2 regions of the Streptomyces sp. NPDC054887 genome follow, and region 2 is predicted to be linked to the other one. Evidence: predicted binding sites of a transcription regulator. Region 2 holds the regulator's gene; the other holds the start of a gene.

Region 1 (13,754 bases), on a different contig from region 2:
GTTGGAGCCCTGGCCGGTGATCGGGTCGTTGGCGACGACCACGTCGGCGACGCCCAGCACAAGCCCGCCGGACGGCAGCCGCCCGATGGGGTTGCGCACGGTCGGGGCGTACCGGCCCGCGAGGGTGGCGTTCGCGTCGGTCAGCTCGACCTTCGTCGCCCGCGCGTACTCCCACGGCAGGAACTTCTCCATGAGTTCCAGCGTGAGGGACAGGTGCTCGGCGGGGTCCTTGACGCCCTTGAACACGTCGACCGGGCCGCCCGGTACGCCCTCCCAGAAGAGGATGTCCGCGCGCCCCGACGTGGTGAGCGTCGGCATGACGAACATCTCGCCGACGCCCGGCACCAGGTTGCAGCGGACCGCCTCGAACTCCGGGTGCTCGGGGCGCGGGCCGAGCCCGTGGACGTAGGCGACGGCGAGGGCACGCTGCGGGGCGTCGTACGGCGAGCGGGACGCGTCGCGGCCGAACATCGACACCAGCTCGCCCTTGCCCGCCGAGACCATGACCAGGTCGTACGTACGGGAGAAGTAGTCCAGGTCGGAGACGGCCGCGCCGTGGATGACGAGCTGGCCGCCGCGCTGCGCGAACGTCTCCATCCAGCCGGCCATCTTCACGCGCTGGTCGACGGACTGGGCGTACCCGCCGAGCTTTCCGACCCAGTCGACGGCACGGGACGAGTCGGGGGCGGCGACCGAGACGCCCAGGCCCTCGATCTTCGGGGCCTGCGACTCCCAGAAGTTGATCTGGAGGTCCCGCTCGTGCTGGAGGGCGGTGTGGAACATGCACTGCGTCGACATGACCCGGCCCGACCGGATCTCGTCCGCCGTGCGGTTGGACATCAGGGTGACCTCGTACCCACGGGTCTGGAGTCCGAGGGCGAGCTGGAGACCGGACTGGCCGGCCCCGACTATGAGTATCTTCCGCATGACGGGGTCTCTCCGTTGAGTAGCTGTTCGGGACACGCGCTATTCGGGCGCGGTGGTGAGCGCGTGGCCGACGAGGGCCAGCAGCGACTCGACCACCGTGATCCGCTTGCGCGCGTCCATGATCACAACCGGTACGTGCGCCGGAACGGTCAGGGCTTCCCTGACGTCCTCCGCCTCGTACGCCGTCGTTCCCTCGAAGTGGTTCACGGCGACGACGTACGGCAGTCCGCAGCTCTCGAAGTAGTCGAGAGCGGGGAAGCAGTCGGACAGCCGGCGCGTGTCGGCCATGACGACCGCGCCGATCGCCCCGCGCACCAGGTCGTCCCACATGAACCAGAACCGCTGCTGGCCGGGTGTTCCGAAGACGTACAGCACGAGGTCGTCGTCGAGCGTGACGCGGCCGAAGTCCATCGCGACGGTCGTGGTCGTCTTCTCCGGCGTCGCGGAGAGGTCGTCGGTCTCCTCGCTCGCGGTGGTCATCACCGCTTCCGTCTTGAGCGGCGTGATCTCGGAGACGGAGCCCACGAACGTGGTCTTGCCGACGCCGAAACCGCCCGCGACCACGATCTTGGCGGCCGTGGGGGCCCGGGTGGTGTCGGTCTGCCAGTCCCGGGCGCCTTCGTCCGCCTGCGGCGGGAGGGACGGCTGGGGCTGGACCGGGACCGAGGCCGTGTGCGCGGTGGCGCGGGTACGGAAGGTCTCGGTCTCAGAGACGACGGAGTCCACTGAGCACCCTTTCGAGCAGTGCGCGGTTCGGCTGGCCGGACGCGTGCCCGGTCCCGTACACACGGATCTTTCCCTGGTCGGCCAGGTCGCTGAGCAGCACCCGGACCACGCCCAGCGGCATCTTGAGCAGTGCGGAGATCTCCGCGACCGTACGCATGCGGCGGCACAGTTCCACGATGGCCCGCATCTCGGGCATGACACGCGTCTGGAGGCCGCCGTTGGTGAGCTCGCGCCGCTCCTCGGGCCCCTCGATCGCCGCGACGAACGTCTCGACGAGCAGGACGTGCCCGAAGCGGGTACGCCCGCCGGTGAGCGAGTACGGGCGTACGCGGGCGGGCCTGCGGCCGTCGCCCCTGACCGGAAGTTTGGCGGGGGTGGGCGGCGTCACAGGGCGCTCTCCAACGATTTGCGCAGCTCACTGCGGAGTTCGGGGGTGAGGACGTGGCCGGCGCGGCCGACGAACAGCGCCATGTGGTAGGCCACGACGCTCATGTCGCAGTCCGGCGAGCCGTGCACACCGAGCAGCGATCCGTCGCTGATCGCCATGACGAAGACGCTGCCGGACTCCATCGCGATCATCGTCTGCTTGACTCCGCCGCCGTCCATCAGCTCCGCAGCGCCGTCGGTGAGGCTGGCGAGTCCCGAGACGATGGTCGCCAGGTCGGCGCTCGAACCCTTCGGGCCGTCCTGGCGGACGGCGGGAGCCGCTGGTCCGGCGTTCCGCTCCGGGTCGGAGGACAGGAGCAGCAGCCCGTCCGACGACACGACCGCCACCGAGAGAAGCCCCGGCACCTCGTCGACGAGATTGCTCAACAGCCAATGGAGATTACGGGCTTCGCTACTCAGCCCGAACGTGCTGGACGCAGTCAACTGCGTGCCTCCTCAACTGTGTCCCCCTTGGTTTCTGTCTCATTGCCGCTGTCCGTCTCCGTACGCTCCCCCTGCGCCGAGATCTCCGCCTCCACGTCGCGGCGGCCCTTCACCGACCCCTGGTGGAAACCGCCGAGCCTGCGCCGCAGGGCTTCCGCGTCGACGCTTCCGGTGCGCTCCCCGGGCTCCGAAGGACCGGACTTGACGACCTTCGGGGTGCGCTTGGGCAGACCCTTGTCGGTGACCGGTTCGACCTTCGTCCTGGCGGGGGCGACCGGCGCGGCGTCGTCGTCCGCGTCCATCTCGTCCCGGGGCGCGGCGGACTGCTGCGGCAGCCGCATGGTCCAGGTCGGTTCGTCGACCGGCGCCCCGGTGTCCGCGTCGCCGTCGGCGGCGCGCTCGTGTGCGTCGGGGCCGATGGCGTAGGGGTCGGCGGCGGGCTGTGCGGCGGCCTCGGGGGCGGCGCCCGCCGGCTCGTCCTCGACCGCGACGCCGGACTCCGGTCCGGGCTCGTCCGACGGCGGGGTCTCCGCGGGGCGCTCCGAGGGCTCCGCGTCCTGCGGCCGGTCGGAGTCCTCCGGCCGGTCCGCGTTCCCCGTCTGCTCCGCGTCCTCCTGGATCGTCCGCTCGGCCGCCTCCACCAGCGGGTCCTTCGCGGCCTCGCGCAGTGCACCGTCCCGTACGGAACGCCCCGGCAGGGCATTGGAGTTGGCCTCCGCGACCGAGCCCGGCAGGTTCAGCGTGGGCGTGTCCCCCGCCACCGGGACGGCGGGCGGTGCGGCCGTCGCCGGAGCGGGCGGCAGCAGCGCGTCGGGCAGGACGACGACCGCGGCGACACCGCCCTGCTTCTGCTCGCGGAGCGTGACGCGGATGCCGTGCCGGGCCGCCAGCAGCGCGGCCACGTGCAGGCCGATGCCTCCGTCGGCGCCGTCGCCCGGCTCGTACGAGGCGGGGTCGGCCAGCCGCGCGTTCAGTTCGGTCAGCCGGTCCGACGGTACGCCGATGCCCTCGTCCTGGACGGAGAGCATGACCTCGCCGCTCTCCAGCAGCCAGCCGGACAGTTCGACCTTGGCGTCCGGCGGCGAGAACGAGGTGGCGTTCTCCAGCAGTTCCGCCAGCAGGTGGCTGAGGTCGTTGGCGGCGAAGCCCGCCACCTGGGCGCGGGGCGGGATGGACTGGATGGCCACCCGCTCGTACCGCTCGATCTCGCTGACGGCCGCGCGCAGGACGTCGACGAGCGGCACCGGGTTCTGCTGACCCTGCCCGTGCTCCGTACCGGCGAGGACCAGGAGGTTCTCGCCGTGGCGGCGCATGACGGTGGCCATGTGGTCGAGCTTGAAGAGGGTGGCGAGGCGCTCCGGGTCCTGCTCGCGCTCCTCCAGGCCCTCGATGACGCCGAGCTGACGCTCGACGACGCCCAGGGTGCGCAGCGAGAGGTTCACGAAGGTCGAGTGGACGGTGTGGCGCATCCGCTCCAGCTGCGCGGCGGTCTCGGCGATCTGCTCCTGGAGTTCGGCGCGCTGGGTGGCGAGCGTCTCGCGCTGGCCGATCAGGTGCGTACGGTCGCCGGCGAGCTTCTCCGCGCGGGCGCCGGCCTCGGCGAGCCGGGAGTGCAGCGTGTTGAGGGAGCGTACGACCTGGGCGAACTCGTCGTTGCGACCGGTGAAACGGACCGGCTCAACCGGCTCGGCCCCGGGCTCCGGTTCGGCGGCCAGCCGGGCGGCGCCGAGGCGCAGCACGGCGAGCGGGCGGGTGAGCGTACGGGCGACGGCGGTGCTGACGCCGATGGCCACCAGCAGGCAGGCGCCGGCGAGCGCGATCCGGATCTCCAGGGCGGTGACGTCGTCGTCGCGGAGCCGGGAGAGCCGGTTGACCTGCGCCGAGCCGAGGGAGGACTCGACTCCCCGCATGAGGTCGATACGGGCCGACAGGGCGGCCTCGGCCTTCGCACGGTCCGTGCCGAGCTCGTCGTCGGAGAGCTGGGGCTGGTCGGTGAGGCGCGTGAGGAACTGCTCGGCGTTCTTGACCTCGGGGCCCGTCACGGTGGTCTTCAAGGACTCGCGGGCGCTGTGTCCTGCGGCCTGGTCGAAGTCGGCGAGCGCGGCCAGCTCGCGCACGCGCGACTGCTGGGCGGCGGCGGTCAGCGCGTTGCGGGTGCGGACGTTCTCGGAGTCCGGGTCCTCCTCGGCGGGCACCAGGAGCCCGGTGACGGGGTCGATGCGGTTGCCGGTGTTCTCGCGCGGCACGGACAGCGCGGCGAGCAGCAGGCCGCGGGTGGCGGCGGCCTGGTCGACGGCGTGGCCGAGGGATGCGGGCGCGCGGGTGGCCTCGGCGGCGCGCGGCGGCGTCTTGTCGGCCAGCTCCTCGGCGAGGTCCTGGAGCTTCTCGATCGTCTCGGTGTACGCCTTGTGGGCCTCGAGGGCGGTGCCCTTGCCGGTCAGGGCCTCGCGGCGGATGCCGGGGACCCCGGCCAGGTCGCGGCGCAGGCCGGTGGGGGCCGCCGGCTCGATCTCGTCCATCTGACGGTCGACGCGGGCCGTGCGGCTCGCCGAGAGCCCCTTGCCCCTGCCGCTGTCGCGCCCGGCCGCGATGTACGCGGTGACGTCGTCGCGTTCGTCGGCGAGGGAGTGGGCGAGGGTGATCGCCTGCCGGTTCAGTTCGGCGAGGGTGACCAGGCGCTGTGACTCGGAGAGTTCGGAGGAGGCGCTGAGGACGGCGGGGGTACCGGCCGCGAGGACGGTGACTCCGACGAGGGCCACGCCGGCGACCAGCCGGCTGCGTACCCGTACGGTGCGTTCGGTCCGCTCGCCGTTGCCGCCTTCGCCCCGAGTCCGCTTCTTCTGCACCGGTGCTCGCATTCTTGCTCGACTCGTCTGCTCACATGGCCGAGGTGACGACTGGTCACACAGGAACGCCCCACCCCAGGTGAAGAACTCGAATGACTTCAGACCATTCCAGTGCTTTTGGGAAGAAGGCGCGCAGCACGCGCTCCGCCACCTGAACGAGTGAACATCAATCGGGAGTTGGCGAACAACTCCCGGCGCGGTTCGTCTCACGGGCGCGCGGAGCGCCGGTTGGAACTTCCGCCCGGCCTTTGGCAGGATGCGCCCCCGCAGCTTCGCGGAGTAACCCATTCCACCCATAAACCCGTACTCCACCTGCTGGTACGGGCCAATTGGCGCCCCTGGTGCGGCCGTCGGGCCACTCGGCGGGGCTCGTGCAGACTGGGCGGCATGCGCTGCGAACTGGCCACCGCCCCCGGCGACCCCGAACGCCCCAACGAGGACTGGGCGTCGGTCGCCCTGCCTGCCGCCGGCCAGGGTGGGGCGCTCGTCCTGCTGGACGGCGTGACACCTCCGCGCGGCGACTACGGGTGCGTGCATCCGGTCCCCTGGTTCACCGCCCGGCTCGGCGGCGCACTGCTCGAATTGTCCGCTTCGCGGCGGGATTTATCGCTGACGGAGGTCCTGGCGGAGGCGATCCACCGCACGGCCGACGCCCACCGAGACACCTGTGACCTTTCTCACGTCCGCACGCCTCAGGCAACGGTGGTCCTGGCGCGCTGGGGCGCGGAGGAGATCGAACACCTGGTGCTGTCCGACTCGGCGCTCCTGCTGGAGGCCCCGGACGGCTCGGTGCGCGCGGTTCTCGACGAGCGTCTGGACCGGGTTCCGCCGGAGGTCCTCGCCTCCCTCGCGGCGACCGACGCCCTGCGGAACAGGGAGGGCGGCTTCTTCACGGCGGCCGCCGATCCGGCGGTGGCGGACCTGGCGGTCACCGGGGTGGGCCCACGGGCCGGGGTACGGGCGCTGGCGGCGCTCAGCGACGGGGCGACCCGGTGGGTGGACATGTTCGGCGAGGGGGACTGGGGGCAGTGCCTCGGCGTTCTGCGCAAGGAGGGGGCGCAGGGCCTGATCGACCGGGTGCGGGTGCTGGAGCGGGGGCAGTCGGCCACCCCTCTGGTGCGCCGCTGGAAGCAGCACGACGACGCGGCGGTGATCTACGCGGTGCTGTGAGGCCGGCGCCTCCGGGCAGGCGGCACGGCCCACTCAGGCCCGCGCTCAGCGCGCCGCGTCCCTCCGCTCCCTCACCCCTCCACCGGTGCGTTCAGCTGGTGCAGCAGCCGTGCCAGCTCCGCCACCTCCGCGCGGTCCCAGCCCGCCAGCTTCCGTACGTAACGGGCCCGCCGCGCGTCCCGCACCCGCCGGAAGCGGGCCCGGCCCTCGTCGGTGAGCGCGACCAGCGAGGCCCGGCCGTCCGCGGGGTCGGGTTCGCGCGTGACCAGGCCGAGTTCCTCCAGCGCCCGCAGTTGCCGGCTCATGGTCGCCTTGCCCACGCCGAACCACGCCGCCAGGTCCGTGGCCCGCTGCCGGTCCGCTTCGTCGAGCCGTACGAGCAGGCCGTACGCCGCCGGCTCCAGTTCCGGGTGGACCTCACGCGCCATGTCACCGGAGGAGGCCCGCGCCCTGCGCAGAAAGACGGCCAATTCGCGTTCCAGGGCGAGGATTTCCGGGTCTCCGCCACTTCCCCGCGCCGCGCGCCCGTCATCGGCTCTTCCGCTTCCGTGCACGTCAGAACTCATAGCGCGCTTTCCTCACCCCGGGGTTTTCTTTCACCTGCGTCCATTGCCGCAGCTCCGCCAGTATTTCGCAGGAGTAGACCAACGGCGGCACGCGGATCCCCTTCCGCCGCCCGGTCTACGCGCCTAGCTTCATTGATGACATGTCCACACCACCCCCCGTGTCGACAGACAGATCTCCCGCGGGTTCCCCACGCCCGTTCCTCGCATCCCCCACCGAGCCTTTCGGAGGCACGCCATGTCCGTGCACAGATCCGGAACGGCCCGCCGCCCGCGCACCGCGGCGGCCGGGATCCTCCTCTCCTCGCTCACCGCTCTCACGCTCCTCCTGACCCTTCCGGGGGCGGCCACCGCGACCGCCGCCCCCGAGAACGAGGAGAGCGCCCCCACCACCGTCCCGACCGCGGACCGCACACCCGAACGGGGCTCCGCCCACATGGGCATGGGCGTCGTCGAACACGACGGCCGGGGCGGCCTGCCGCGCGACACCCGCGTCACGCAGACGGAGGGTGTGGACGTCAGCAGCCACCAGGGCAACGTCAACTGGTCCGCCCTGTGGACCAGTGGCGTCAGATGGGCCTACGTGAAGGCCACCGAAGGCAACTACTACAGGAATCCCTACTTCGGGCAGCAGTACAACGGCTCGTACAGCGCCGGCATGATCCGCGGCGCGTACCACTTCGCGACGCCCAACGACTCCAGCGGCGCCACCCAGGCCCACTACTTCGCCGACAACGGCGGCGGCTGGTCGCGCGACGGCAGGACGCTGCCCGGTGTGCTCGACATCGAGTGGAATCCGTACGGCGCCCAGTGCTACGGCAAGACGCAGAGCGGGATGGTCGCGTGGATCCGCGACTTCCTGACCACATACAGGGCGCGCACCGGCCGCGACGCCGTCATCTACACGGCGACCAGCTGGTGGAAGGACTGCACCGGCGACTACGGCGGCTTCGGCTCGGTGAACCCGCTGTGGATCGCCCGCTACGACACGACCGTGGGCGAGCTGCCGGCCGGCTGGGGCGTGCAGACCATGTGGCAGTACACGTCCACGGGACCGATCGTCGGCGACCACAACAAGTTCAACGGCGCCCTCGACCGCGTACAGGCCCTCGCTTACGGCTGACCGGCGGCGCCCGGCGGGCGCGAGCGCCGCTTCAGGCCCCGGCTCCCGGTCCGTCGCCCTCGTCGCCTCCGGGCAGCCGCGCGACGGCGGCGACCACCGCCAGCAGGGACGCGTCCCCGGCGAGCGCGTGCGTCGTCGCGGTGGCGATGAATCCGGCGTCGCTCAGGTGTGTGAGCAGCAGGTTCTTCTCCCGGGCGGTCTGCTCGGGGTCGGGCGGGGCGTAGCAGAGCACCAGGCTTCCCGTCGGGCGGAGCAGCCGGGCCACGGCATCCAGCTCGCGCACGGCCGGTCCGGTCCAGAAGACATTGACGTCGACCGCCAGGACCTTGTCGAAGCGGCCGAGCGTGTCGGTGCCGGCGTCCGCCAGGGCCGTATGGAGGAACGAGGCCCGGCCCGACGACACGGCGTCGGCGTTGCGCTCACCGGCGGCCGTGACGGCCACGTCGGAGCGGTCCAGGCCCACGTACTCGCCGTCCGGCAGCTTCTCCGCGATCAGGCCCGCCGCGACACCGCGCCCGCAGCCGATCTCCAGCACGCGGTCGTCCGGGCGCAGGTCGAGAAGGCCGACGGCCACCGTGAGCCGCTCGGGTACGCGCATGCCGCCACCTCGCCGTCGCTGTCGCCCCCGGCCGTCGCCCTCCCCGCTGTTCGCGCCCTACCTCCGTTGTATCCGATTACCACCTCTTTCGCCCTTTTCGGGCCTTCCGTGTCCTCCGCGCGGCAGGGGGTGCGAGAAGAGTCCCGCAGTACGCGCAGGCCCCCGCACCCCCTCTGTCGAGAGGGGCGGGGGCCTGCCACGGCCGGGCCACCGGCAGCGTCCGTCACGCCGCCGCCGGCACCCGTACCTCCGCGGGGGCCAGGGCGATCTCCAGGACCTGGCGGACGTCCGTCACCGGGTGGATCTCCAGCTTGTCGAGGATCTCGGCGGGTACGTCGTCCAGGTCGGCCTCGTTGCGCTTCGGGATCACGACCGTCGTCGTACCCGCCCGGTGCGCCGCGAGCAGCTTCTGCTTCAGGCCGCCGATCGGCAGAACCCGTCCGGTCAGGGACACCTCGCCCGTCATCGCCACGTCCGTACGGACCAGCCGCCCGGACAGCAGCGACGCGAGAGCGGTCGTCATCGTGATGCCCGCGCTCGGACCGTCCTTCGGCACCGCGCCGGCCGGGAAGTGGATGTGCACGCCCCGGTCCTTGAGATCGCCGACCGGAAGCTCCAGCTCGGCGCCGTGCGAGCGGAGGAACGACAGGGCGATCTGGGCGGACTCCTTCATGACGTCACCGAGCTGGCCCGTCAGGGTGAGCCCCGCGCCGCCCGTCTCCGCGTCCGCCAGCGACGCCTCGACGAAGAGCACGTCACCGCCCGCACCCGTGACCGCGAGACCCGTGGCCACGCCCGGGACCGCCGTGCGGCGCTCCGACGGGTCCTGGGCCGACTCGGGCACGTGGTGGGGCCGCCCGATCAGCGCCCGGAGGTCGCCCTCCGTGATGGTGAACGGCAGCTCCTGCTCGCCGAGCTCGTGCTTGGCCGCCACCTTGCGCAGGAGGCGCGACACCGAGCGCTCCAGGTTCCGTACGCCCGCCTCACGGGTGTACTCCCCCGCCAGCTTCCGCAGCGCGGACTCGTCCAGCGTCACCTCGCCCGGCTCCAGGCCCGAACGCTCCAGCTGGCGCGGCAGCAGGTGGTCGCGGGCGATGACGACCTTCTCGTCCTCCGTGTAGCCGTCGAGCCTGACCAGCTCCATGCGGTCGAGCAGCGCCTCCGGAATGGCCTCCAGGACGTTGGCGGTGGCGAGGAAGACCACGTCGGAGAGGTCCAGCTCGACCTCCAGGTAGTGGTCGCGGAAGGTGTGGTTCTGCGCGGGGTCGAGCACTTCGAGCAGGGCCGCCGCCGGGTCGCCGCGGAAGTCGGACCCGACCTTGTCGATCTCGTCGAGGAGGACGACGGGGTTCATCGACCCGGCTTCCTTGATGGCGCGCACGATCCGCCCCGGAAGAGCCCCGACGTACGTACGCCGGTGTCCGCGGATCTCCGCCTCGTCGCGTACGCCGCCGAGGGCGACCCGCACGAACTTGCGTCCCATGGCGTGCGCGACGGATTCGCCGAGGGATGTCTTACCGACGCCCGGCGGACCGACAAGGGCCAACACAGCGCCGCCGCGACGGCCGCCGACCACCCCGAGCCCGCGGTCGGCCCGGCGCTTGCGCACCGCGAGGTACTCGGTGATGCGCTCCTTCACGTCCTCCAGACCGGCGTGCTCGGCGTCAAGCACCGCCTTGGCGCCCCGGATGTCGTACTGGTCCTCGGTCCGCTCGGTCCAGGGGAGCTCCAGAACGGTGTCCAGCCAGGTGCGGATCCACGATCCCTCCGGCGACTGGTCGGAGGAACGCTCCAGCTTGTCGACCTCCTTGAGGGCGGCCTCGCGGACCTTCTCGGGCAGGTCGGCGGCCTCGACACGGGCCCGGTAGTCGTCGGACTCGTCCTCGCCCTCCTTGCCGTTGATCTCGCGCAGCTCCTTGCGGACGGCGTCGAGCTGGCGGCGCAGCAGGAACTCCCGCTGCTGCTTGTCGACGCCTTCCTGCACGTCCTTGGCGATGGACTCGGCGACGTCCTGCTCGGCGAGGTGCTCGCTCAGCCACTTCACGGCGAGCCTGAGCCGGACCACCGGGTCGGCGGTCTCCAGCAGCTCGACCTTCTGCGCGGTGGTGAGGAACGGCGAGTAGCCGGAGTTGTCGGCGAGTGCGGAGACGCCGTCGATCTGCTGGACGCGGTCGACGACCTGCCAGGCGCCGCGCTTCTTCAGCCAGCTGGTGGCGAGCGCCTTGTACTCCTTGACCAGCTCCGTGACGGCCCCGGGCAGCGGATCGGGGAGCGTCTCGTCGACGCCCGTGCCCTCGACCCAGAGCGCGGCGCCGGGCCCGGTCGTCCCGGCTCCGATCTGCACGCGGCTGCGACCGCGGATCAGGGCGCCGGGGTCGCCGTCGGAGAGCCGCCCGACCTGCTCGACGGTGCCCAGGACGCCGGTCGCCGCGTACGTGCCGTCGATGCGCGGAACGAGAAGCACCTGCGGCTTGTTGCCACTGGAACGGGCAGCGGCCTGCGCGGCCTCCACCGCGGCGCGCACGTCCGTGTCGGACAGGTCCAGGGGCACCACCATCCCCGGCAGCACGACCTCGTCATCGAGCGGCAGCACGGGCAGGGTGAGCGGGTTGGACGACGATGCCATGATCTCCCCTTCGGCAGTGAACTTGAGCTATGCCGACTCAATGCTCCTGAGCGAGTGAATGTTCCCGGGGAGGTGGGTGTTCGCTGTGGGCGATCGGGGAGCGTTGGGGGATGGGGGGCGATGCCGCTTTCTTGCGCTTCAAGGGGTGGACCGGGGGCCGGGGGAGGTAATAGCCTTTGCCCACTAGAGCCCATTACGCAGTGGAGGAGCTACATGGCTCGCGACCCCTTCGACGCCCACTCCTGCCCGGAGGTGATCCGCGCGTGGGTGGACGGCTGGGTTGTGTCGCGGGGCGCCGCCGAACCGGTGTCTCAGCCCTGGGGCCTGACAGTCGACGTAGGACTCCCGCACCACTCCACCCGGCACGTCCTGACCCACGCCGACGAGGCGACGGTCCGCAAACTGGCCGAGGCGTACGCCGCGCCGGGCGTCGCGCTCAAAATCTTCCTGGCCCCGGAGACCGTCATGCCGTGGCTCGGCCCGGAATGGAAACCGGACGGCCCCGGCTGGCTGATGACGACAACCCTGAGCGCGAGAACCCTCAGCCCGACCGAGCCGGCCGAGTGCACGGAGGGGTGCGCGCCACCGGAGGGATACGCACCGCCGGACGGATACGCGTTGAGGTCCTGGGAGCGGGGCGGGGTGACGCGCCTCCTCGTAATCGCACCCGACGGTGGATTCGCGGCGCGCGGCCAGGTGGCAGCGACCGGCCGGACGGCGGTGGTTGACCAGGTCGAGACAGCCCCCGCGCACCGGCGGAAGGGACTGGGCGCACTGGTAATGCGGACGCTCCAGCAAGCGGCTTACGAACAGGGCGCCAGGATCGGCATTCTGGGCGCGACGACGGAGGGACGTGCCCTGTACGAGTCGCTCAACTGGCAGGTACACGCCCCTCTGGTAGGCGTAACCCACTCCGGCGGCGTAACCCACTCCACGCGCTGAAGCAGGAACGACGACCACTGGGGCGGGGGTTGGCGGGCGCAGCGCGCCGGGCCGAAAGATGCACCACTTGTTGCTTCTGGGGGGTGTGGGGCCGTCCCCGGGCGCTTGAGTGTCGGTGGGCCGGGGCGGCGCGTCAAGGGCGCTCCTACGTCGCGTCGCTGCGCGATGGACCTACGGCCCACCCTTGACCCACCACCCCGGCCCACCGCAAACGCTTATAGGGGGACGACGCCAGGAAAACGCCCTGCACGGGAGCGGGATGGGGGCGGGCGTTGGCTTGGTGGCTTGCGGGTGTGTGGTGGGGTGCGCGGTCGGTTCTGGGGCGGCTCGGCCCCTGTCTCGGCGGGTGCGGCACGGCCGTTGGTGCGACACCGACATTGGGATGCACGGGAGCGCCCCGCTCGGTCGGCGGCCGGCCTTGCCGGTCGACGTGCGGGAATCGGCTTCACCCCGACAGGTGGGCGGTCGGCCTCGCTGCACGGCCTGCGGGAATCGACGTCCTCGGCCGGTGGTCGGTGGGGCTGAAGGCTGGCTGCTGATGCTGACGGGGGGCATGTGCAGGTTTGCGGGTTGCCGGGCGAGTCAGGCCGGCCGACGGCTCCAGTTGATGAGTTGGTCGGCTCGTGAGCCGGCCATCGCCTCATGTTCCCGCGCGCATGTAGGCCGGGGAGCCCGCCAGTAGGCGGCTGTGGGGGTCGGGATGGGACAAACTCCACAGTTGGTGAGCCGGAACACCTCACGTGACTCGGTCGTCACATCCGTATCGGTTCGGGCCGCGATGTGTGCGTAACGACCCACCGGGCCGCTCACCTCCGGAACGAATTCGCTCTCGACCCGTCGCCCGCGCTGCGCCGTCGCAGGCGGGTCCCAGTTTCCCGAGGTGGCCCACTTCAGTAGCGGGCCTACGTCACAACCCGTCGCCCGTCACCCGTCACCCGTCCCCGGTGACCGGTGGCCGGTCACCGGTCACCGGTCACCGGTCACCGGTCACCGGTCACCGGTCAGGGTGTCCGCTCGCCGCCCGGCTGGCCTGAGTCGCCCCATCCCCGTCGCCTGCGTGACCATCCGCACGTCGCCCGCAGGCGGTCCGCTTCCCGGCCGGTGTGCTGGCGCGGGTGGGAATGGTGGTGTCACACCAACGTCCGTTCCCGTCAGCCGCTTAGCCAGGGGCCGCACCACCCCAGAAGCCGTCGCGCCCCACCCACACACCCGCCACCCGGCCACGCACGAACAACCACTCACCGAGCCTGACCCGTGGGCTCCCCCCCGGGGGCCGCCCCCCTCAAGCATTGCGTCGGAGGTTCGGCGGTCAAGGGTGGAGCGAAGCGCAATCGCCGCAGGCGACGCGACGCAGGAGCGCCCT
Region 2 (14,817 bases):
CAGCAACAAGAAGGTGCTGATCACCGACGACGTCGCCGACACCGGCAAGACGCTCAAGCTCGTGCACGACTTCTGCCTCGATCACGTGGCTGAGGTGCGCAGCGCCGTCGTCTACGAGAAGTCCCACTCGCTCGTGAAGTGCGAGTACGTGTGGAAGCGCACCGACGAGTGGATCAACTTCCCCTGGAGCGTGCAGAAGCCCGTGGTGCGGCGCAGCGGGCAGGTCCTGGACGCGTAGCGGCAAGAGCCGCAGGCGGTGCGCACGGCCACGCGGTGCGCACGGCCACGCGGTGCGTACGGCCACGCGGTGCGTACGGCCACGCGGTGCGTACGGCCACGCGGCCCGTACGTAGGGACCACGCGGTACGTACGACAGAGCCCCGGCGCGGACAGCGCGCCGGGGCTCCGTCGTGAGGTCGTGCCCGGGTCAGATCGTGCCCAGCTTGATCAGCGACAGCAGCGCCACCAGCTGGATCGCCGACGCGCCCAGCGCCTTCTGCCACGGCAGGTCGTGCGACTTGCTCACCATCGAGGTGAACAGGGCCGCCGAGCCGAGCCAGGTCGCCCAGCCCAGCACCTGCACCAGCGCGTTCTCGCCGCCCAGGAAGATCGCGAAGACGAGGCGCGGGGCGTCCGTCATCGACATGATCAGCATGGAGAGGCCGACGGTCGGCTGCCAGGAGCCGTCGCCGCCGAGCTGGCGGGCCAGCGTGTGCGTCACCGCGCCGAGGATGAGGCCGCAGATGATCACCGCCACGCCGGTGGTCAGGACGTACGGGATGGCGTTGGACAGCGTCGCGTTGATCGCCTCTTCGCGCGCCTTGTCGAAGCCGAAGACCGCCAGCAGGCCGTAGAGGAAGGTGACGACCAGGGCCGGTCCCCAGACCGGGTAGTCGCGCATCTGCCAGAACGTCGGGCCGGGGCGCAGCACGATGCCGCTCAGCAGCTGCTTCCAGTGCAGGCGCGGACCGGCCGGCGGGGCGGGGCTGTCGCCGGCGTGGTACGTGCCGCCGTCGCCGTACGGGTCGTCGATGCTGAAGGCCGTGGTGTGGCCCGGGCTGTTGTTCGCGGCGTACGGGTCACCGCCTCCGGGGCCGCCGTGCCCGCCCTGGCCTCCGTAACCGCCCTGCCCGCCCGGGGCGTGGCCCTGGTGGGGGTGCGGCTCGCCGAAGTACTCGGGCTCGCCGTGCTGTCCGCCGTACTGCGGTGCCTGCGGCCACTGCTGCTGGCCGTACGGGGGCTGAGGCGATGCCTGCTGCCCGTACGGCTGTTGCTGCCGTTGCCGCTGCGGTTGCCGCTGCGGTTGTTGTTGCGGGGTGCGGTTGTCCCGGCCGCGTCCGATCCTGAATCCAGCCACGTAATCGAACGTACCTGGTCCGGATGCGCCGTATGCCGGGCCTGCCGCAACAGGCCCGGCATTGCGGCCGAGCTGTGACATCCCCTAGGGGGTCCCCGGCGGGTTGTCCCCCTGGGGGCGTGGGGCGGTCGTCCGTACGACGGAGGACCGCCCGGCCGTGCGGGTCAGCCCGAGATGTTCAGGCCCAGTACCGGTGCGCCCGCCGTCGAGATGCCGGTGGCGGCCGGGCCGAGGCCCCGGCCGCTCGTCGAGATCTTCGTGCCGTCGGAACGGAACGCCACCACGTAGCCGTTCTCGTCGTTCTCCCACGGCACACCGACCGTCATGTCGGCCTTGCCGTCACCGGTCGTGTCCGAGAGGAACACCTCGCCGCCGAAGCCGTCGAACTTCTCGCTCGTGCCCGGGACGCCGGGGGTGTCCTGCTCGATCGCCTGCGCGCCCGTGGTCACAAAGCCGTTCGCGGAGCCGTAGACGACGGTGACCATGCCGGTGTCGGCCCCGCCCGCCAGGTCCTCGTAGGGAGCGCCGACTGCGAGGTCGAGGAAGCCGTCGCCGTTGATGTCGCCCAGGGACAGCTCGCCGCCGAACGCGTCGCCCGTCTCGGAGCCGCCCGGGATGCCGGGGGTGTCCTGCGTGATGGTGTCCTTGCCGCCGGTCGGGCCGCTCGCCGTGCCGTAGACGACCTCGACCGCGCCGCCCTTGGCGATGCCCGCGCCGCTGTCCCAGGAGTTGCCGATGACGATGTCGCCGTAAGCGTCGCCGTTGGTGTCGCCGATGTCGGTGATGATGCCCGCCGGGAGCTTCCTCGCGCCCGTCGTGGTGACGCCGGCCGAGCTGCCGGGCAGGTAGTAGTTGGCGTTGTACGAGTACTCGCCGGTGGAGTCGCCCTCGTAGCCGTCTACGACCAGGTCGGTGCGGCCGTCGTTGTTCACGTTGCCCGCGGTGATGTTGAAGATGTCGTGGCCCTCGACGGCGAGCACCGGGGTGGTGACCGAGTAACGGCCGCCCGTGGTACCCGACTTGCTGATCCCGCCGCGGTAGACGTCGACCTTGTTGTTGTCGGACTTGATGGCGAGGTCGTTCTTGCCGTCACCGTTGAAGTCGCCCGCCGCCACGCCCGATCCGAAGTGGTCGTGCTTGGTGGGCGTCGGGTCGGCGATGGTGACGCCACCGGTCAGACCGGTGGCGGAGCCGAACACGACCACGACCGTGCCGCCGTCGACGTCGGAGCCGACGTCTTCGAGCAGCGCGCCGATGGCGAGGTCCGCGTACCCGTCGCCGTTGAAGTCACCGGCGGCGGTGTGGCCGCCGAAACGGTCCTGCTTCTCGGCGGAGCCGGGGACGCCCGCGCTCTCCTGCGTGATCGTCTGGATCTTCTGCGCGCCGGCGCCGGTGGGGGAGCCGTAGAGGACCGTGACGGCGCCCGCGCCGTTGTAACCCTTGACGGTGGAGCCGGAGGCGGAGACCGCCAGGTCGCGGTAGCCGTCGCCGTTGAAGTCGCCCTGGAGTCCGGAGGGCGCCGCGGCGGCGGCTCCGGCTCCGGCGACCAGCAGGCCGCCGGTGAGGGCGGCCGCGGTCGCGACGGCGAGGGTGGTGCGGAGGCTGCTGTGCATGCGGAGTTCTCCTGCGGCATGCCGGGACGCGTGGTGCGCGTCCGAGTCAAATGGGGCGCCGATCGCCGCGCCGGCCGGGATCCGGCCCGCGGGCACGTGCCGCGCACGTGGTGATCAGCGGACAGGAGACCGCTGAGGGGCACGGATGGTTGTACGAAGTTGTACGACTGTTGCCGGCCGGCCGGCCGGGTGGAGTCGAGTCGTACGGCCGGTGTACGGCGCAGCGCGCGCCCGGGGCGGCGAGTCGTACGGCCGCCCGTGCGGCTCGGGGTTTTGGGGTCGCGAGTCGTACGGCGTCCCGTGCGCGACCCTCCGCAGCGGCGAGGCGTACGGCCGTCCGTGCGACCAGTGCCCGGGTCGCGAGGCGTACGGCGCCCCGTGCGGTGCAGCGCCCCGCAGCGGCGAGGCGTACGGGCGCTGTGCGGCTCAGTCCCCCTGAGCGGCGAACAGCGCCGTGGAGAAGGTGGTGGTCCTTCCGGTGGCCGACGAGCGCAGGGTGATGACGTCGGTCGTCTCGCCGCGCTGTGTGCGCACCGCCGTGTCCGGCTTCTTGTCGCCGTCGAAGTCGGCGTGGCGCAGGACGGCCGTCACGGCTGTCTCCTCGCCGGCCGGCAGCGCGCCCGGCCGCGCCTTCACGGCCCCGAAGGTGTACGTACCGCCGGGCCGCCCGGGGCCGGCCGGCCCGCCGAGCAGCAGCGTCGCCCGTGCGGCCGTCCCCGGCTCGTGCGGGCGGGTGGCGGAGACCAGGTCGTCGTACCCGTCCCCGTCGACGTCGGGTGCGAGGTCGGGGGAGAGGAGGACGGGCCCGGCGCCCGGGATCGCGCCGCCGGCCGCGCGTGGGGCGCCCGCTCGGCTGAAGGGGCCCCGCAGGAAGCTGAGACGGCCGCCGCTCGCCGTCACGGCCAGGTCGTTGGCGCCGTCGCCGTCGAAGTCGCCGCAGACGGGGTGGTCGGGCCACTCGTTGCCGAAACGGGCGCGGTCGGGGATGCGGAGCTTGACCGCCTTGCCGGTGAGGCCGCTCTCGCCGCCGAAGAGGATCTGGAGCGGTACGGGCGGCCTGCCCGTGCCGTTGAACGGCGGGTCGGTGGTGACCACGAGGTCGGCGTAGCCGTCCTTGTCGAGGTCGCAGGCGGCCTCGGCGTCGAAGGCCGCGGGGAGGACACCCTCGGTGCGGGCAGCGTGCCGGGCGGGCGTGAGGAGCTGGCGTACGGACGGGTCGACGACGCGCGGGGGCGCGGCGCCGTACACGATGCCGATGCCCGCGTCGTCGCCCAGACGCTCCGCGGGGCCCTTGACCAGGTCGTTGAGGACGAGGTCGCGGTGCCCGTCGCCGTTGAAGTCCTCGGCGACGCGGCTGCCGCCGCCGTGCGGTACGGGGCGGACGGGCGCCGCGGCGGCCCGGGCGGCCAGCGGGGTGGGGGAGGCGTCGGCGCGGGCCGCGGCTGCCGGGGAGTCGCCGCCGGAGTCGGGCCCGCAGCCGGTCAGCAGTACCGCGCAGCTCACCGCCGCCGCCGCGATCGCTCTTCGCACGACCCACCCCGCCCGTATCGCTCGTTTCAGTTGCCACATGATGCTCTTTTTTGACCGCGGAGTTAAGCGGTCCGCACGAAAGCGGCCGTAAGCCGTGCGTGGCCCGTGAGTCCGTACGAAAGCGGCGGTGGGCCGTGCGTGGCCCGTGAGCGGTCCGTACGAAAGCGGCCGGACCTGCCCCCGAGGCAGATCCGGCCGCTTCCTTCTTCCGGGTACGCGCTACTTCGCCGGCTCGGGCTCGGGCGCGTCCTCGGACGCGGTCTCGTCCTCCGGCTCCGCCGGCGTCTTCACCGAGTCCAGGAGCAGCTGCGCCACGTCCACGACCTGGAGGGACTCCTTCGCCTTGCCGTCGTTCTTCTTGCCGTTCACCGAGTCGGTGAGCATGACGAGGCAGAAGGGGCAGGCGGTGGAGACGATGTCCGGGTTGAGGGACAGCGCCTCGTCCACGCGCTCGGTGTTGATGCGCTTGCCGATGCGCTCCTCCATCCACATGCGCGCGCCGCCGGCGCCGCAGCAGAAGCCGCGCTCCTTGTGGCGGTGCATCTCCTGCTGGCGCAGGCCCGGGACGGCCGACATGATCTCGCGCGGCGGCGTGTAGACCTTGTTGTGACGGCCCAGGTAGCACGGGTCGTGGTACGTGATGAGGCCCTCGACCGGGGTCACCGGGATCAGCTTGCCCTCGTCGATGAGGTGCTGGAGCAGCTGCGTGTGGTGGATGACCTCGAACTCGCCGCCCAGCTGCGGGTACTCGTTCGCGATCGTGTTGAAGCAGTGCGGGCAGGTCGCGACGATCTTCTTCGACGACTTGGGCTTCTTCGTCGCCGGATCGTCGTCGTCCTCGCCGTACGCCATGTTCAGCATGGCGACGTTCTCCTGGCCGAGCTGCTGGAACAGCGGCTCGTTGCCGAGGCGGCGGGCCGAGTCACCGGTGCACTTCTCGTCGCCGCCCATGATCGCGAACTTGACGCCCGCGATGTGCAGCAGCTCCGCGAAGGCCTTCGTGGTCTTCTTCGCCCGGTCCTCCAGGGCGCCGGCGCAGCCGACCCAGTAGAGGTACTCGACCTCGGACAGGTCCTCGATGTCCTTGCCGACGATCGGGACCTCGAAGTCGACTTCCTTCGTCCACTCGACGCGCTGCTTCTTGGCCAGACCCCAGGGGTTGCCCTTCTTCTCCAGGTTCTTGAGCATCGTGCCGGCCTCCGAGGGGAAGGCGGACTCGATCATCACCTGGTAGCGGCGCATGTCGACGATGTGGTCGATGTGCTCGATGTCGACCGGGCACTGCTCGACGCAGGCGCCGCACGTGGTGCAGGACCACAGCACGTCCGGGTCGATGACCCCGTTCTCCTCCAGCGTGCCGATCAGCGGACGCTCGGCCTCCGCGAGAGCGGACGCGGGGACGTCCTTCAGCTGCTCCTCGGTCGCCTTCTCGTCGCCCTCCATGGTCTTGCCGCCGCCGGCCAGCAGGTACGGGGCCTTGGCGTGCGCGTGGTCGCGCAGCGACATGATCAGGAGCTTGGGGGAGAGCGGCTTGCCCGTGTTCCAGGCGGGGCACTGCGACTGGCAGCGGCCGCACTCGGTGCAGGTGGAGAAGTCGAGGATGCCCTTCCAGCTGAACTGCTCGACCTGGCTGACGCCGAAGACCGCGTCGTCGGCCGGGTCCTCCCAGTCGATCTCCTTGCCGCCCGTCGTCATCGGCTGGAGCGCGCCGAGGGCGGTGGATCCGTCGTCCTCGCGCTTGAACCAGATGTTCGGGAAGCCGAGGAAGCGGTGCCACGCCACACCCATGTTGGTGTTGAGCGAGACCGTGATCATCCAGATCAGCGAGGTGCCGATCTTGATCATGGCGGTGAAGTAGATCAGCGTCTGGAGCGTGGAGACGCTCAGCCCGTCGAAGGCGAGGACGAGCGGGTACGACACGAAGTACGCGGCGTCGTAGCCGTCCACGTGGTGGATCGCGCCCTCAAGGCCGCGCAGGGCCAGGATCGCCAGGCCGATCGTCAGGATGATGTACTCGACGAAGTACGCCTGCCAGGCCTTCGAGCCCGCGAAACGCGACTTGCGGCCGGCCCGCGAGGGCAGGTTGAGCAGGCGGATCGCCATCAGGACGAGGATGCCCACGACCGTCATCAGGCCGATGAACTCGATGTACATCTCGAACGGCAGGAAGCCGCCGATGACCGGCAGCACCCAGTCCGCCTGGAAGAGCTGGCCGTACGCCTGGGCCAGGGTCGGCGGCAGCGTCAGGAAGCCGATGGCGACGAACCAGTGCGCGACGCCGACGATGCCCCACCGGTTCATCCGGCTGTGGCCGAGGAACTCCTTGGCGAGGGTGATCGTGCGCTGCTTCGGATTGCCGGTACGGCTGCCCGCGGGAACGGGCTGGCCCAGCTTGACGAACCGGTAGATCTGCGCGACGGCTCGGGCGATGAGCGCAACGCCGACCACGGTCAGGACCAGCGACACGATGATCGCGGCGAGTTGCATTGGGGGCTCCTCGGGCCTGCGAGGTGGAGAAATACGGGGGGACGGCTGAGCGACTGGCGGGATTACTAAGCGGTAACTTATTCAGCCCGTGCTGAGCGTACCCATTTATGCCGCCGCACTGTAGTTGGGCCGGCGGTGATCTGTGTCGCGTAAGGCTGCCCTCAGCGGCGGGCGGCGAGGGCGGCGGGCACCGTGCGGGCCAGGACGGCGAGGTCCATGCCGAGCCAGTGCCGCTCGATGTAGTCCAGGTCCAGTACGTCCATCTCCTCCCACGGCAGCCCTGAGCGCCGGCCGACCTGCCACGGCCCGGTGACGCCGGGCCGCACCACCAGTCTCGCTCGGGTGGCCGAAGGATGGCCCGGCGGCAGCGCGCACGGCCCGACCAGCGACATCTCCCCGCGCAGGACGTGCAGCAGCCGGGGCAGTACGTCCAGCCGCGTCCGGCGCAGCAGCCGGCCGACCGCGGTGCGGGGGTCGGTGCGCAGCGTCAGCATCGCGAAGGGGCGCCCGGCCAGGCCGGCGCGGGGGCTCCGTACGAGCAGCGGGCCCGCCGACGTGGCGGCGGCGGCCGTGGCGGTGAGGAGGAAGAGGGGGGCGGCGACCGGCAGCAGGGCGGAGGTGACCGCCAGATCGAAGATCCGCTTGGCGAGCATGTGCGTACCATTTCATGGGCTTAGGTACGAAATGTGGCTCTGCTCGGCCCGGGCGTGCCGTGCTCATGCCGATAAGGGCCGCATAAGAGTTGAGTCGACTGCACTCAGGTCTGTTGACGCGACGACATCCGTCATGCATCCTTGAGCCTGTTCCACTCAAGTCAGCTGGAGGAATCGAAATGGCACGTGCGGTCGGCATCGACCTGGGCACCACCAACTCCGTCGTCAGCGTTCTGGAGGGCGGCGAGCCCACCGTCATCACCAACGCCGAAGGCGCCAGGACCACGCCGTCCGTCGTCGCTTTCGCGAAGAACGGTGAAGTGCTGGTCGGCGAGGTTGCCAAGCGCCAGGCAGTCACCAACGTCGACAGGACGATCCGGTCGGTCAAGCGCCACATGGGCACCGACTGGAACATCGAGCTCGACGGCAAGACCTTCAACCCGCAGCAGATGAGCGCCTTCATCCTGCAGAAGCTGAAGCGCGACGCCGAGGCGTACCTGGGCGAGAAGGTGGCCGACGCGGTCATCACCGTCCCGGCGTACTTCAACGACTCCGAGCGCCAGGCGACGAAGGAGGCCGGCGAGATCGCGGGTCTCAACGTCCTGCGCATCGTGAACGAGCCGACCGCCGCCGCCCTGGCGTACGGCCTCGACAAGGACGACCAGACGATCCTCGTCTTCGACCTCGGTGGCGGCACGTTCGACGTCTCGCTGCTGGAGATCGGCGACGGCGTCGTCGAGGTGAAGGCCACCAACGGTGACAACCACCTCGGTGGTGACGACTGGGACCAGCGTGTCGTCGACTACCTGGTGAAGCAGTTCCACTCCGGCCACGGCGTGGACCTCTCCAAGGACAAGATGGCTCTCCAGCGTCTCCGCGAGGCCGCGGAGAAGGCGAAGATCGAGCTGTCGTCCTCCACCGAGACGTCGATCAACCTGCCCTACATCACCGCGTCGGCCGAGGGCCCGCTGCACCTGGACGAGAAGCTCACGCGCTCGCAGTTCCAGCAGCTGACCGCCGACCTGCTGGAGCGCTGCAAGACGCCGTTCCACAACGTCATCAAGGACGCGGGCATCCAGCTCTCCGAGATCGACCACGTCGTTCTCGTCGGTGGCTCGACCCGTATGCCGGCCGTCGCCGAGCTCGTCAAGGAGCTCACGGGCGGCCAGGACGCCAACAAGGGTGTGAACCCGGACGAGGTCGTCGCCATCGGCGCCTCGCTCCAGGCCGGTGTCCTCAAGGGTGAGGTCAAGGACGTCCTGCTCCTCGACGTCACGCCCCTGTCTCTCGGCATCGAGACCAAGGGCGGCATCATGACGAAGCTCATCGAGCGCAACACGACGATCCCGACCAAGCGTTCCGAGATCTTCACGACGGCCGAGGACAACCAGCCGTCCGTGCAGATCCAGGTCTACCAGGGCGAGCGCGAGATCGCGGCGTACAACAAGAAGCTCGGCATGTTCGAGCTGACGGGCCTGCCGCCGGCCCCGCGCGGCGTCCCGCAGATCGAGGTCGCCTTCGACATCGACGCCAACGGCATCATGCACGTCGCCGCCAAGGACCTCGGCACCGGCAAGGAGCAGAAGATGACCGTCACCGGCGGCTCCTCGCTGCCGAAGGACGAGGTCAACCGGATGCGCGAAGAGGCCGAGAAGTACGCGGACGAGGACCACAAGCGCCGCGAGGCCGCCGAGACCCGCAACCAGGCCGAGCAGCTCGTCTACCAGACGGAGAAGTTCCTCAAGGACAACGAGGACAAGGTTCCGGGTGACGTCAAGACCGAGGTCGAGACCGCCGTCACCGAGCTGAAGGACAAGCTCAAGGGCGAGGACACCGCGGAGATCCGCACGGCCACCGAGAAGGTCGCCGCCGTCTCGCAGAAGCTCGGCCAGGCCATGTACGCGAACGCCGAGGGCGCTCAGGCCGCGGGCGGCGACGCTCCCGGCGCCGAGCAGGCCAAGGCGGACGACGACGTCGTCGACGCCGAGATCGTCGACGACGAGAAGGACGCCGGCCGTCAGGGAGGCGCCGCATGACGGAGGAGACTCCGGGCTTCGAGGAGAAGCCCGACGTCCCTTCCGGCGCCACTCCCGAAGACGCCGAACCGCAGGCCGCCACGCCCGACACGGCAGGGACCGACTCCGTCGCGGAGTCGGGCCCGGCGGCCCCGGCCGGGGACGTACAGGACGTAGCTCTCACGGCGCAGTTGGACCAGGCCCGCATGGCGCTCAACGAGCGCACCGCGGACCTCCAGCGGCTCCAGGCGGAGTACCAGAACTACCGTCGCCGCGTGGAGCGGGACCGGGTCACGGTCAAGGAGATCGCTGTGGCGAACCTCCTGAGCGAACTCCTCCCGACCCTCGACGACATCGGCCGCGCGCGGGAGCACGGCGAGCTGGTGGGCGGGTTCAAGTCGGTGGCCGAATCGCTGGAGACGGTCGCCGCCAAGATGGGCCTGCAGCAGTTCGGCAAGGAGGGCGAGCCCTTCGACCCGACGATCCACGAGGCGCTGATGCACTCGTACGCGCCGGACGTCGAGGAGACCACGTGCGTCGCGATCCTCCAGCCCGGGTACCGGATCGGCGAGCGGACCATCCGTCCGGCGCGGGTCGCGGTGGCCGAGCCCCAGCCCGGCGCCGCGCCCGCCAAGGCGGACGAGGCCGAGGCCAAGGCTCCGGACGAGGAGAGCGGTGGCCCGGACGAGGGCTGACGTGACCAGCAGCAGTACAGGTGACGGGAAGGAGGGACGTCGGGGATGAGCACGAAGGACTTCGTCGAGAAGGACTACTACAAGGTTCTCGGCGTCCCGAAGGACGCCACCGAGGCCGAGATCAAGAAGGCGTACCGGAAGCTCGCCCGCGAGTTCCACCCGGACGCCAACAAGGGCGACGCCAAGGCGGAGGAGCGCTTCAAGGAGATCTCCGAGGCGAACGACGTCCTCGGCGACCCCAAGCGGCGCAAGGAGTACGACGAGGCGCGTGCTCTGTTCGGGAACGGCGCCCTGTACAACAGGCAGGGCAGGCCGGGCCCGGGCGCCGGCGGCACCTTCAACTTCGACCTGGGCGACCTCTTCGGAGGCGCCCAGGGCGGGGCCCAGACCGGTGGCGCCGGCGGGTTCGGCGGCGGCCTCGGGGACGTCTTCGGGGGCCTGTTCAACCGGGGCGCCGGCCCGGGTGCCCGTACGGGTACGCAGCCCCGCCGCGGCCAGGACATCGAGTCCGAGGTGACGCTCAGCTTCACCGAGGCGGTCGACGGGGCCACGGTCCCGCTGCGGATGTCCAGCCAGGCGCCCTGCAAGGCGTGTTCGGGTACGGGCGACAAGAACGGCACCCCCCGGGTGTGCCCGACCTGCGTCGGTACCGGACAGGTGTCGCGCGGCGGCGGTGGCGGCTTCTCGCTCACCGACCCCTGCGTCGACTGCCGGGGCCGCGGGCTCATCGCCCAGGACCCCTGCGAGGTGTGCAAGGGCAGCGGCCGTGCCAAGTCCTCCCGGACCATGCAGGTCCGGATCCCGGCGGGCGTCTCCGACGGCCAGCGGATCCGGCTGCGCGGCAAGGGCACGGCGGGCGAGCGGGGCGGCCCGGCGGGCGACCTGTACGTCGTGGTCCACGTGGACGCCCACCCGGTCTTCGGCCGCAAGGGCGACAACCTCACCGTCACCGTGCCCGTCACCTTCGTGGAGGCGGCGCTCGGCGGCGAGGTGAAGGTCCCGACGCTGGGCGGGCCGCCGGTCACGCTCAAGCTGCCGGCCGGCACGCCCAACGGCCGCACCATGCGCGCACGGGGCAAGGGCGCGGTCCGCAAGGACGGCACCCGCGGCGACCTCCTGGTCACCGTGGAGGTCGAGGTGCCCACGGCCCTTGACGACAAGGCCCGTGAGGCGCTGGAGTCCTACCGTGAGGCGACCGCCGGGGAGGACCCGCGGGCGGAGCTGTTCCAGGCCGCGAAGGGAGCATGAGATGGACCCGCGCATGCGTCGTAACCCGTATCAGCTGACCGACGAGACGCCTGTGTACGTCATCTCGGTAGCGGCCCAGCTCTCGGGTCTGCACCCGCAGACCCTGCGGCAGTACGACCGCCTCGGCCTGGTCTCTCCCGACCGCACGGCCGGGCGCGGCCGGCGCTACTCGGCCCGCGACATCCAACTGCTGCGCCAGGTGCAGCAGTTGTCGCAGGACGAGGGCATCAACCTGGCCGGCATCAAGCGGATCATCGAGCTGGAGAACCAGGTGACCGCACTCCAGCAGCGCGTCGCGGAACTGTCGGCGGCGGTCGACGGCGCGGCGGCCGCGCTCCAGCAGCGCGAGGCCCAGGTCCACGCGTCCTACCGGCGCGACCTCGTCCGCTACGAGGACGTGCAGCAGGCGAGCGCACTGGTGGTCTGGCGTCCGAAGAGACAGCATTCGTCGGACTGACGACTGCGTCGACTCGTGGAGAGGGCCGGGCTTTTCCGGCCCTCTTCGCGTTTCCCGGCTCGACCTGCGCGCCGTGATCGCCTTATGGTCACACCTGCCGCGCTGTACGCGCCCTGTCCGCACAGAAGAGCGCCGAGTCGAAGGTGAAGATGAGTCCGGATTCACCGGGCCGGGCCGGAGCGGTACCGATGCGGACGACAGCGGGACCGCGCAGGCTGTGGTTCCCCGCCGCGGAGGCGGTGCTGACCCTGCTCGTGGCCCGGACCCTGTGGACCTGGCGCGACGATCCGTATGTGCTGCTCGCGGACGTCCCGTACCTGCTGTGGTCCAGCGTGGGGCTGACGCTCTCCCTCGCGGTGAGTCTGGCCCTGCTGTCGCGTGAGCAGGCGTGGGCGCGGCGGCTCGGCCGGTCGCTGACGGTGGCCCGGCTGTGCCTGCTGCCGCTGCCCGGACTGGCGTGGTACCCGGCGATGTCGCCGTACATCTCGCTCTGGTGACACAGACGGTGACCGGACCCGTGCCCGGGTCGGGTCAGTGGTCCTGGTTCAGGATGCCTGATTTGGCTATGAGGTAGCCGAGTTGGGCGCGGCTGCCGCTGCCGAGGGTGGCGGCGAGTTTGGCGATGTGGGCGCGGGCGGTCCGTACGTTCATGCCGAGCCGGCGGGCGATGGCCTCGTCGACGTACCCCTCGACGAGGAGCTTGGCTATCGAGCGCTGGACGCCGGATATGCCGTCGGGGGTGTGGTCGTAGGAGACCCGCTCCTGGAGGGGGACGCCGCGTTGCCAGAACTGCTCGAAGACGGTGGCGAGGTACTCGACCAGGCCGGGGTGGCGCAGTTCCAGGGCGACCTGGCGGTCGTCGCGCGCGGGGATGAAGGCGACCGTGCGATCGAAGATCATCAGGCGCTCGATGAGCTGCTCCAGGGTGCGGATCTCGACCTTGCCCTCGGCCATGCGTTCGGCGTAGGCGAGCGTGCCCTGGCTGTGGCGGACGGTGTGCTGGTAGAGGGTGCGCATACTGATGCCGCGGTTGATGAGCGCCTGGCCGCGCTCGAGGGCCGCGTTGAGGGCGTGTTCGCTGCGTCCGCCGCCCGGCTGGACGGTGAGCACCTCGGTGTGGCACTCGGCCGTGGCGAGATCTATGGCCGCGTTGATGCGGTTGATGCCCTCCAGCACGGTGATCGCGTGGGTGGTCGGAGGGTCCTGTGCGCTGATGGCCATGAACGGCTCAAAAGAGTCGGTGAGTTCGATCGAAAGGTGCCGCCGCTCGTGAATCTCGCGTTCGATCGGGTGCAGTCGTTGCGCCAGTGCCGCGGACGGCGGAACCGGGCGCAGCCAGTTGGCGTCGTCCGGGTCCGGGTGCAGCAGAGCGAACTCGATGAGGCAGGGGGCCGGTGCCACCTCGGTCCGCGCGATGCGACCGGTGCGCAGCGCGCTGGCGTAGAGGCGCCTTCCCTCGTCACAAAAATCGGTGACAGCATGGGGATGTGCCTGATTTGAGTCACTTGCGGCCATAACTCCACCCCCCAGGGTCCTGAACGTGCAGGAACATGATGCATCGACCCAGTGGTGTTGACGTGGCCGAATAGGCCATGGTCTTGGTGCGGGGAGAGAAGAAACCCTTCAAGTGAGGACGAAGCCGACCATGTACAAGAGAATGCTTCGCTCGGTGCTTGCCACTGCTTTCACAGCCGGGCTGGCCCTCGGCGCCGCGACGACCATGGACCTCGCCTGGGACAGCAAGCCTGCGGGCGGCGGCGTGGTCGGCGCGCAGTCCGAAGCGCCGCCAGACCTCGGCTGGGACACCGCGCCGGCCAAGTCGGACGTATGACCGTTCCACCGGACGACCGCACCTTCAGGCGCGAAATGGCCACCGCCTACCGCTCGGGCTGGCACTTCATCGACCTGGTCACGGCCATTCCCCACCGTGGCGACTCGCTGATGGTCACCCTGTTCGGCGAGCCGATCCTGGTCGCGCGTGAAGAGGATGAGGACGTCCGTGCCTACCGGTGCCTGCGCAAGCCCCGGGGCGCCCCGCAACCTGTTCGCTGTGCCGTGCGCTACGGCATGGTCTTCGTCAATCTCGACCAGCGTGACCACCAGCTGATCGAGCCCGAAACCAGCACCGCCACCCCCCGCAGCGCCTGACGCGATTCCCCCGTCGTTCCAATCGCCCAGGCGCTCCCCCACACAGCGGCGCCATCGTGGACCTGAACACGATGGCGCCGCTGTGCTGCGCCCGCACGTGTGGAGCCCGGCCCGGTCAGCCCGTGCTCGGGGCGCGGCCCATCGCGCGCTCCAGCGTGATCTCGATCAGTACGCGGTCCGGGTTCGGCGCCGGCGTGCGCCCGTACCGCTCGGCGTAGCGGAGCACCGCCTCCGCGATCAGCTCCGGCTCCGTACGGATCACCGCGCGCCCTTCGAGCGTCGCCCAGTGGCCGCCCTTCACCTGGCAGACGGCGACCCGGGCGCCTTCCTCTCCCGCGGCCAGCACGTTGGCGACCTTCCTGCTGCTCTTGTTGGTGATCACGCGGGCGATCCCCGCCTCGGGGTCGTACGTCACCCCGACCGGCACCACGTGCGGCGAGCCGTCCGGGCGCGGGGTTGTCAGCGTGCAGAGGTGGTACTCGCGCCAGAAGGCGAGGTAGTCCGGGCTCGGGTTCCGTACGTCGAGGTCGTTGGCCATGGCGCCAGGGTAGCCGGGCTGTCTTTTCCCGCCTTGAGTGGAATAGACTCAACTTTGCCTATGCTGAACAAGTCAT

The links. The regulator HspR, encoded in region 2, represses chaperone genes until heat shock. The targets are predictions, from matches to a motif close to TTGAGNNNNNNNNNCTCAA.
Region 1: a site for HspR is predicted at 11,472-11,490, ahead of lon (endopeptidase La). Genes of this name have one in related genera too.

What each region holds. Positions count from the first base shown of each region.
Region 1 is NZ_JBSGYQ010000013.1:125,868-139,621, forward strand. It holds gene ACWGH0_RS10460 (styrene monooxygenase/indole monooxygenase family protein) at 1-927, opposite strand, end outside; gene ACWGH0_RS10465 (GTP-binding protein) at 967-1,653, opposite strand; gene ACWGH0_RS10470 (DUF742 domain-containing protein) at 1,634-2,041, opposite strand; gene ACWGH0_RS10475 (roadblock/LC7 domain-containing protein) at 2,038-2,523, opposite strand; gene ACWGH0_RS10480 (nitrate- and nitrite sensing domain-containing protein) at 2,520-5,369, opposite strand; gene ACWGH0_RS10485 (hypothetical protein) at 5,757-6,539, shown strand; gene ACWGH0_RS10490 (MarR family winged helix-turn-helix transcriptional regulator) at 6,611-7,105, opposite strand; gene ACWGH0_RS10495 (lysozyme) at 7,341-8,225, shown strand; gene ACWGH0_RS10500 (SAM-dependent methyltransferase) at 8,257-8,823, opposite strand; gene lon (endopeptidase La) at 9,047-11,449, opposite strand; gene ACWGH0_RS10510 (GNAT family N-acetyltransferase) at 11,663-12,391, shown strand.
Region 2 is NZ_JBSGYQ010000026.1:50,716-65,532, reverse strand. It holds gene ACWGH0_RS17020 (phosphoribosyltransferase) at 1-238, shown strand, start outside; gene ACWGH0_RS17015 (Yip1 family protein) at 428-1,357, opposite strand; gene ACWGH0_RS17010 (FG-GAP-like repeat-containing protein) at 1,522-2,970, opposite strand; gene ACWGH0_RS17005 (FG-GAP repeat domain-containing protein) at 3,397-4,539, opposite strand; gene ACWGH0_RS17000 ((Fe-S)-binding protein) at 4,720-6,987, opposite strand; gene ACWGH0_RS16995 (sugar transferase) at 7,149-7,640, opposite strand; gene dnaK (molecular chaperone DnaK) at 7,820-9,676, shown strand; gene grpE (nucleotide exchange factor GrpE) at 9,673-10,350, shown strand; gene dnaJ (molecular chaperone DnaJ) at 10,396-11,598, shown strand; gene ACWGH0_RS16975 (heat shock protein transcriptional repressor HspR) at 11,600-12,055, shown strand; gene ACWGH0_RS16970 (hypothetical protein) at 12,244-12,552, shown strand; gene ACWGH0_RS16965 (helix-turn-helix transcriptional regulator) at 12,587-13,570, opposite strand; gene ACWGH0_RS16960 (hypothetical protein) at 13,725-13,886, shown strand; gene ACWGH0_RS16955 (Rieske (2Fe-2S) protein) at 13,883-14,203, shown strand; gene ACWGH0_RS16950 (pyridoxamine 5'-phosphate oxidase family protein) at 14,319-14,741, opposite strand.